3 regions of the Vibrio syngnathi genome follow, and region 1 is predicted to be linked to each of the others. Evidence: predicted binding sites of a transcription regulator. Region 1 holds the regulator's gene; each other region holds the start of a gene.

The links. Region 1 encodes CRP, which controls carbon source genes, mostly activating them, when cyclic AMP is high. Its sites were predicted from a motif close to TGTGANNNNNNTCACA; they were not measured.
Region 2: the regulator CRP is predicted to act here: its motif matches at 1,288-1,303, upstream of malT (HTH-type transcriptional regulator MalT).
Region 3: the regulator CRP is predicted to act here: its motif matches at 1,192-1,207, upstream of rppH (RNA pyrophosphohydrolase).

The regions. Positions count from the first base shown of each region.
Region 1 is NZ_CP017916.1:292,643-295,846, forward strand. It holds gene astD (succinylglutamate-semialdehyde dehydrogenase) at 1-386, shown strand, start outside; gene K08M4_RS01345 (DUF1338 domain-containing protein) at 644-1,435, shown strand; gene crp (cAMP-activated global transcriptional regulator CRP) at 1,613-2,245, opposite strand; gene K08M4_RS01355 (phosphoribulokinase) at 2,487-3,204, opposite strand, start outside.
Region 2 is NZ_CP017917.1:206,341-209,544, reverse strand. It holds gene K08M4_RS15875 (glycogen/starch/alpha-glucan phosphorylase) at 1-925, opposite strand, end outside; gene malT (HTH-type transcriptional regulator MalT) at 1,492-3,204, shown strand, end outside.
Region 3 is NZ_CP017916.1:2,706,400-2,709,603, reverse strand. It holds gene mutH (DNA mismatch repair endonuclease MutH) at 77-742, opposite strand; gene rppH (RNA pyrophosphohydrolase) at 1,359-1,877, shown strand; gene ptsP (phosphoenolpyruvate--protein phosphotransferase) at 1,880-3,204, shown strand, end outside.

The sequences.
Region 1 (3,204 bases):
CTCCGGGTATCATCGATGCAACCAACATTGCTGAGTTGCCAGATGAAGAGTACTTCGGCCCATTACTGCAAGTGGTTCGCTACCAATCGCTAGAGCAAGCCGTTGAACTGGCTAATGACACGCGCTTTGGTTTGTCTGCTGGCCTAGTTTCAACCGACGATTCGGAGTGGGAATACTTCGTTGACCATATCCGTGCGGGCATTGTTAACCGTAACCGCCAGCTAACAGGCGCAAGTGGCGATGCTCCATTTGGTGGTCCAGGTGCTTCGGGCAACTTACGCCCAAGTGCTTACTACGCGGCTGACTACTGTGCTTACCCTATGGCGTCAATGGAAGGTGGTGAAACTCAACTGCCAGCTACGTTTAGCCCCGGTATTGAGCTGTAGTTTTTGCTTTTAAGCTATAACTTGATGAATCACAAGCTTATGAGCTCTAGGTTCATGAATAACAGATTCATTGATTGATTGTGTAATAAGGAAGCGGTGTTATCGCTTCCTTTTTCCATCACGTCCTACACCTAGATTGGGCGGTAGATAATAATAGAACAAGTATGTCACAGGCTGATGGCTGCTGACTCTGTGTCCAGCCTCTCCCTCTCTAATCCAAATTACTAGCTTGCTAGAACCTCTGACAAGGAGTCACCATGACGCCCGATCTACTCTTTAAACCACTATGGGATGATTACATTCACAGGCTTTGCCCATCGGCTGAGAAAGTACACCATTTGCTGAAAGAAGATGAAGCTCTGATTAATGATCACATTGCACTGCGTACTTTCAATGTTGCACCACTGGGTATTGAAACATTGGCTAAACCTTTCCTTGAGTTAGGTTACAAGGCGTGTGGCGATTACTTATTTGAGAGCAAGAAGCTAGTGGCTAAGCATTACGAGCACCCAGATCCAAACCAACCGAAAGTGTTCATTAGTGAGTTGAAAGTCGAAGAGTGTTCAAGTGACTTGCAACAGATCGTGGCTAAGTTGGTTGAGCAAGTCGACGCAAGCAAGCTTCAAGGTCATGAGTTCTTGTTTGGTGGTCGCCTTTGGGACCTGAGCTTCGCGGATTTTCAAGTTCTAGCAAAAGAGAGTGAATACGCGTCTTGGCTAGCGGCTCATGGTTACGGTGCAAATCACTTTACGGTGAGTGTGAACCAGCTCAATGAGTTCGATGAAGTACAGACTGTGAATGACTATTTGAGTGATTCAGGTTTCACTATCAATGCATCTGGTGGTCAGGTTAAAGGCTCTCCAGAGGTCTTATTAGAGCAATCATCTACAATGGCAGACAAAGTCCCAGTTTCATTTGTTGAAGGCAATGAGATGATTCCTGGAGGCTTCTATGAGTTCGCTAAGCGTTATGCGATGGCCAACGGTGAGCTTTATACAGGTTTTGTTGCAGCATCGGCGGATAAGATCTTCGAAAGCACTAACGGTTAAAGAAAGATGCGAGTACGGGCTTTGCTCTAGAGATTCAGATAGGCTTCGCTTCGAGAGTATTTTCGCTTGGAAGCTGTAGGTGTTTCATTCGTATTTTCTTTGTAGATCTTTAGAAAACAAAAAAGCCACCAAATTCGCATTTGGTGGCTTTCAAATTTTTGGCTCAGTTAATCGAGATTAACGAGTGCCGTATACCACGATAGTTTTACCGTGTGCAGAAATTAGGTTCTGCTCTTCTAGCATCTTCAAGATACGACCAACTGTCTCACGAGAACAACCAACAATCTGGCCAATCTCTTGACGAGTGATCTTGATTTGCATGCCGTCAGGGTGAGTCATTGCATCTGGCTGTTTCGCTAGGTTTAGTAGCGTTTGAGCGATACGACCTGTTACGTCAAGGAACGCTAAGTCACCAACCTTTTGGCTAGTTACTTGTAGACGGTTTGCCATTTGCGCTGAAAGGCGCATTAGGATATCTGGGTTCACTTGGATAAGTTGACGGAATTTCTTGAAAGAAATCTCAGCTACTTCACAAGGAGATTTTGCACGAACCCATGCAGTACGCTCTTGGTCTTCTTCGAACAAGCCAAGCTCACCGATGAAGTCGCCTTGGTTTAGGTAAGAAAGAATCATTTCCTTACCTTCTTCGTCTTTGATAAGAACTGCCACAGAACCTTTAACGATGTAGTACAAGGTTTCTGCCTTTTCACCAGCATGAATCAAAGTACTTTTTGAAGGGTACTTATGAATATGACAGTGTGAAAGGAACCACTCTAATGTTGGATCGGTTTGGGGTTTACCTAGAACCATAATATCTTACTTCCTCTGCAGGGTATGCTTGCCGCTTTCCATATTTTAGCTAAGCCTGAATTGACGTAGCTAGGATAAGAGCACTCGTTGAGTGCTGCAAGCTATCTTGTGTTTCGTTTAAGAATAGTATCCTTTTTCAGGTACTATTTCTTGATTTTAATCGTGACCAAGCTACGATTTTTTACGCAAAATTGTGCACATGATCACGGTATGAAAAGTAATCAACCAGAATGTTGTTTTGTTAGCCTATTTTCCCGGTTTCTATAAGTTGTTGCAGGATAGGCCTTACAATGAGTTCCATAGCAAAACTCATCTTGCCGCCAGGTACTACAAGCGTGTTGTGGCGCGACATAAATGAGCCATCAATCATAGCCAGAAGATAAGGGAAATCGACGTTTTTGATGCCGCGTAAGCGTATAACAACGAAGCTTTCATCTAAACTTGGGATCCCTTTAGCATTGAGAGGGTTTGATGTGTCTACCGTTGGAACACGCTGGAAGTTGATGTGAGTACGTGAAAACTGAGGAGTAATGTAGTTAAGGTAATCATCCATCGAGCGAACAATTGAGTCCATTACTGCTTCGCGAGAATGACCACGATCGCGTGTGTCACGAACGAACTTTTGGATCCATTCTAGGTTTACGATAGGCACCATGCCGATCAGCAAATCGACGTGTTGAGAAACATTGATGTCCCCATCTACCACACCGCCGTGTAGGCCTTCGTAAAACATCACATCGGAATTTTCAGGGATCTCTTGCCATGGTGTGAAGGTGCCTGGCATTTGATTATAAGGCACGGCTTCATCAAAGGTGTGTAGGTAGCTGCGGACTTTGCCCGTACCTTCATTACCGTATTGACGGAAGAACTCTTCTAATGCACCAAAATCGTTAGCTTGTGGGCCAAAGTAGCTGATGTGCTTACCTTGCTCGCGCGCCTTACGGATCTCGACGTCCATC
Region 2 (3,204 bases), on a different replicon from region 1:
AGAAACCTGCTGCTTCGTGGCGGCGTAGAATATCGCGAACAGACGCAGCTGAGTGGAAGTACTGCTGCATTAAACGCAGTGTCTTACCTTTCTCATGGTTGTCGTTCGGGTAAAGAACTTTCGTGATGTTACCTGCATCGATTAGCGAGTGTTGCGCTTCGAAGTAGTCACCGTTGTTAAAGCTTGCTAGTGAGAATGGTGCAATTGCCTGACATTCCCAAAGACGCAATGGGTAAACCGTGTTTGACTCGTAACCTACGATAGGTAGATCCCAAGGCATTGCTTTTACTTCCATACCTGGAACCCAAGTACGAACTTCTTTACCGTCGATGAATTCAACTTCTACATGACCGTAAAAACCAATGTGTTGTGCTAGTTCTGGACGAGCGACTTCCCATGGGTAACCTTCAACACCACGCCATGCGTCTGGTGCTTCTTGTTGGCGACCATCTTGGAAAGACTGTTTGAATAGGCCGTATTCATAGTGAAGACCGTAGCCTACTGTTGGGTACTCTTGTGCAGCACAAGAATCCATAAAACAAGCAGCAAGACGACCAAGACCACCATTACCTAGCGATGGGTCGCGTTCTTCTTCTAGAAGGTCAGTTAGGTTTTGGCCTAGCTCTTCCATTGCATGAGTAATCTGTTCGTACAGACCCATGCTGATCAGGTTGTTACCTGTTAGACGACCAATCAAAAACTCTAATGAAAGGTAGTTAACGCTCTTCGCGTTTTTGATTTTTTCATCATTTTCAGTTTCTAGCAGATCAAATGTTGTCAATTCTGCTAGCGCACGCCCCATTGCTAGGTACCATGCGCGGCTATCTGCTGTTTCAATCGTTGTTGCGTAAGTTGCAGATAAATGCTTTTTAACACTTTCTTGGAAAGACACTTTGTCGAAAGTTTTTTGCTGAGTTGGTTTCATTTCAGAAATCTCGCTTTTAATAGTTCTAATTCATCTGTGACATATCGTGCATGGTCACCATTAACTAAACATCCTCCTGTTAATGCCACTAACTAGGAGTAGATGAGAGGGCGTAGGGGCGTACCGCCATTACGGTTAGTGATCTGACTCTCATGTTCTAACTTCGAACAAAAAGTTGGAGTGACTAAGATCACAAGCTCCCGTTCGATAACTTAACTTCAATTGATGTGAGTTTTATTTAACCGGAATAAACTGATTAGCAAATCTGAGTTTGAGATCACGAAATTATTTCCCACATATCATCTTTTGCATAAATTTCAGTGTAAGACCGAACAAAGTCACATTCACAAACCGACCCGCAACGTGAGCAAAGTCTCAAATCAAGGGCGTAGAAAGCCAAAAACATGCAAGACCGCAAGGTTTCTGAGGAGAATCATAGTCGGTGCCATTTTTATTCACGTAACATAAGCACAGACTTAAGTAATTAGGCAGATGTGATTGGGCTACTCCTGTACGGTTTTAGAATCCCCAAAACATACGCCACGGAATAGGTGAAAAACTTCGATATGTGGATCCCTTCGAAACTGACTCGTCCCGGCCGCTTACATAATGCAATCCTACGACCGAGGGTTCTCGATCTGCTCCAAAACGCAGATTGCTATAAGCTTGTATTGTTCCGTTCTCCTGCGGGCTATGGCAAGACCACCATGGCTGCACAATGGCTGTTAGATAAACCGAATGTGGGTTGGTACAGCATCGATGATAGTGACAACGATGCCTTCCGTTTTATCAACTACCTACTCCAATCACTCAATAAAGCGACTCAAAACGCCTGTCCCAATGCCCAAAAACTGGCAGAGAAACGACAGTTTTCATCGCTGCATTCTTTATTGAGCGAAGTATTCGCCGAAATGTCGGACTACCATCACGAATGTTTTCTTGTTTTAGACGACTACCATTTAGTCAACAATGATGACATTCAAGAAGCAATGCGCTTTTTCCTCAAACACATGCCCGACAATCTTACGTTGGTTGTAACCAGCCGCGGAACACCACCACTAGGCACAGCAAACCTGCGCGTTAGAGACTTAATGATCGAATTAGGTAATGACTCGCTGGCTTTTGATACCGAAGAGACGACACGCTTTTTCAATCAACGTGTTGCCGATGGCATTGATGACACAACGGCAGACAGCATTTGTACCTATGTAGAGGGTTGGCCTTCTGCACTTCAACTTATTGCGCTGCAAGCTCAACATCAAAAGCGTACGCTTGCGCAGTCTGCGGAGTCTTTCTCCCACTTTAACCAAGCTCACCTGTGGGACTATTTGGTTGAAGAGGTTTTCGACCTGTTAGACCAAGAAACTCGACAGTTTTTGATGCAGTGTTCAGTGCTTGACCACTTCAACGACGAACTGGTTTGTGCGCTAACGCAGCGTGAAGATGCGCTCGGTATGATCGAGTCATTAAATCGATTCGGCTTATTTATCTACCCGCTTGAGGGAGAAAAGAACTGGTATCGTTTCCATAACCTGTTTGGTGAATTTTTGGCACATGAGCGTCAAGCTCGAATCCCTCAACAAGAAGCAGAATTGCACCGAAGTGCTGCAAAGGCGTGGATTAAACAAGACACACCACACCAAGCATTGCGCCATGCACAGCGCGCTGAAGACCCAGAACTGATCATTCAAATACTGACAGACCACGGTTGGCCGATGTTTAACCAAGGAGAACTTTCCTCGTTAGAGATCGCGATCAAACAACTGAGTACGGATCAACTTTACAGCGATCCTAAACTGTCCATGTTACGAGCTTGGCTTGCACAAAGTCAGCACCGCTATGAACAGGTAGGGACATTATTAGAAGAGGCTGAAACTCAATATCAAGCTCGAAACATTGAACTCGATACTCAGCAGCAGGGGCAATACAACGCTCTGCGCGCGCAAGTTGCTATTAACAGCAATGAACCAGAAAAAGCCTTGGAACTGGCTGAGCTTTCGCTAAGTCAGTTAAACACCACCGTTTATCGTAGCCGAATTGTCGCAACATCTGTTGTTGGTGAAGTGAATCACGTAATGGGCAACTTGAGCCGTGCACTTCCGATGATGCAGCAAACGGAAAAACTTGCACGCCAATACCAAGTTTACCACCAAGCGCTTTGGGCGATTCTACAACAGAGCGAGATTTTAATTGCACAGGGTTACGTTCAAGCGGCATTCGAACTGCAAGACAGTGCGTTCAAATTGATTGAAGAGCACCAACTAAAATACGTGCCTCTG
Region 3 (3,204 bases), 880 kb from region 1:
AGTGAGAAATTACTTCTAAATTGAGACGGTTTATAACGTACTGATCTTTTAGCCTATCTACGCTAGATATAAACCTCTATGCGTAATGGGTCGTCAGCAATCTGTGGGTGAATTGAGTTCGTAGATAAAAACCACGAGGTTTGGTCTTTATTGGTTTTCCACTTGCACCGTAAGCTTCTGTTAACACACGACTGTTGGCCGCTTTTGGTCGCAAATGCAGTGCTTCGCCGTGCCTTGCTGTTATCTGCTCAACGTTACCCAACACGATCAATTCCATCAACTCTTCCCAATCTCTTTTCAATAGTTCGTCTTCAGCCTGGCTTGGTGTCCACAATAAAGGGGATCCTACATGCCTTTCTGTCAGCGGGATCTCTCTTTCTCCCTCTACCGGGATCCACAACACTTTAGACAGCTTGTTTCGAACGTGACTGGTTTCCCACGTTATGCCTTGCACGCCCATCAATGGCGCGACACAAACAAAGGTGGTTTCGAGTGGCTTCCCTGAATAACCAATCGGGATACTTTTTAGCTCGATCCCGAGCTTGGCAAAATCTTGTTCTGGTTTACTGCCAGCTGGCGCACCCAAGTGCCATTCCAATAGTTGTCCAACCCAGCCTTTATCTCGCTTTAGGTCGTTTGGTACAACCATATCGGCTTCATCGGCGAGCTCTTTGAAGGTCATTCCTGCAATAGCATATGCTCTGTCTAACAGCTCTTGTTGTGTTTGTGGTTCTGGTTTCATAATAAAAGGCATGATCAAAAAAATGATTTTACCAGAAGTTATCACCATATGACGACTGGTTAAGAAATGATCGCCTTGCTAGAAAAGGGATCAAACTCATGGTTATCCACAGGACATGAAGCTAATTAATTGAAATATTAATTTAGTGTATAAATAAACAGGGGTTTAAGGTCGATAAAATGCTTGCTAAATGGGGGTCAAAATGAATCTTTCACTTACCTGTGTGGATAAACATCGGAGTGGTTGATCTTTGACCATGTTGAGTTTCTAAAGGATCCTTTACATTTCTATTGTTTTTTAAAATTAAGTTTCAAATTTAATTTGTTGATTTTTAATGAAATAAAATAGGGTTGGCTGGTTGGTTGTTTTTAGTGTTGATGAATCTATGGATTAAAAAAAACGATTGAAGGTAATTCTTCACATAGTTATTCACAGAAAAGGTGAATAAATGTGGTCTATGTCTCACTCTTGTGTGGGTAACTAAGATTTGAGCAAAACTTATCCATATTCGTAGTTATTATTCATAAATATAGCGCTTGTCACGTCACTAAGTTTGCTCCGATTGGGGATATGTGGAAAAATCAGTGTAATTAAAAATTTAGATAGAGGTTGGCCAGTGATAGATGGCGATGGTTACCGATTAAATGTTGGTATTGTAATCTGTAACAACCATGGTCAGGTCTTCTGGGCTAAACGATACGGGCAACATTCATGGCAATTCCCTCAAGGGGGGATCGATGAAGGTGAGACTCCGGAACAGGCAATGTACCGCGAGTTGTATGAAGAGGTTGGCCTTACTAAAAAGGATGTAAAGATCGTCGCGACAAGTCGTCATTGGTTACGCTATAAGCTGCCCAAACGACTGGTTCGGTGGGATTCTAAACCTGTCTGTATTGGACAAAAACAGAAGTGGTTTCTTTTACGCTTAGATTGCGATGAATCGCATATCAATATGCAGCGTGGAAGCACACCTGAGTTTGATGGTTGGCGTTGGGTGAGTTACTGGTACCCAGTTCGACAAGTTGTATCTTTCAAGCGAGATGTTTACCGTCGAGCGATGAAAGAATTCGCATCTTTAGCAATGCCGTTTAAAGAGCGAAAAACAAAAGGAAAACGCAAATTGCGTAGAGGTTAAGCATGCTCAGCCAACTAAGGGAAATAGTTGAACACGTATCAAGAGTTGAAGATGTGTCGACGGCTCTTGATATTTTGGTTAAAGAGACATGCAGCGCGATGCAGACGGAATGTTGCACCGTGTATTTGGCAAATAATGATATGCAGCGCCTTGAGTTGATGGCAACTCAAGGCCTGATCTTCCAAGGTAATAGCATTCATATTGGTTTTGACGAAGGTCTGGTTGGCCTGGTTAAAAGAAGTGCTGAACCTATCAACCTTGCGCAAGCGTCTGCTCATCCTGCTTATAAGTTTTTTCCAGAACTTGGAGAAAAGGTTTATCACGCTTTTCTCGGCACTCCGATTATCCATCGCAAGCAAGTGCTTGGCGTATTGGTCATTCAGCAGAAGTCTCCTCGTTTATTCAGTGAGATGGAAGAATCCTTCCTTGTCACTCTCTCAGCTCAACTTGCAGTTATTGTGGCGCACGCTCAAACTCAAGGCCATTGGCTATTAGAGCAACAGAAGCTACCTGCGACCAAAGGTATCGCTGCTTCATCGGGCGTGGCGATTGGTGACCTGTGGTGGGACAACACTCAGCCTGAACTTACCGATGTTTATCCTGCTTCTACGCTCAATGTAGAGAGAGAACATGAGTTATTGGCGGTAGCGGTTGAAAACGCCCTCAATGACTTTAAGCGGATGCGAAAGCGCTTAGATAGCGAAATCAATAAAGACGCGTTGGCGATCTTTGACCTGTTCACTCACTTACTCAACGATCCCATGTTGCGTAAGGATCTCAAGAGCCAAATTCAGAAAGGCGATAAAGCCGATTGGGCATTGAGACAGGTTGTTGAGAGTTACTCTAACCGTTTTGCTCGTATGTCAGATGTGTACCTTCGAGAGAGAGCGCAAGACGTCCGAGAGCTTGGGCAAAGACTGCTCTATTTCCTCCACAACTCTGAACATGAACTCCGCACATTAGATAAACCGATTATTTTGGTGGTTCGTGAGTTAACGGCCTCTGTATTAGCGTCTATTCCCAAAGAAAAACTATTAGCGGTTATTTCCTTGGAAGGGGCGGCGAACTCGCACGCAGCGATTTTATCTCGAGCTTTGGGTATTCCTTCTGTTATGGGGGTTAACCTAAATCTTGCTCAAGCTAATGGTAAGCAAGCGATTGTTGACGGGTATAGTGGTGAGATCTTTATTGAGCCGACTCAAAACCTGCTCAAAGAATATCAAGGGCTGATTCTAGAGGAGAGTGAGCTCTCTTCTATGGTCAATCGAGATCTGTACTTACCGGCAAAAACGCAAGACGACAAGCAAGTTGAGATTCTGCTTAATGC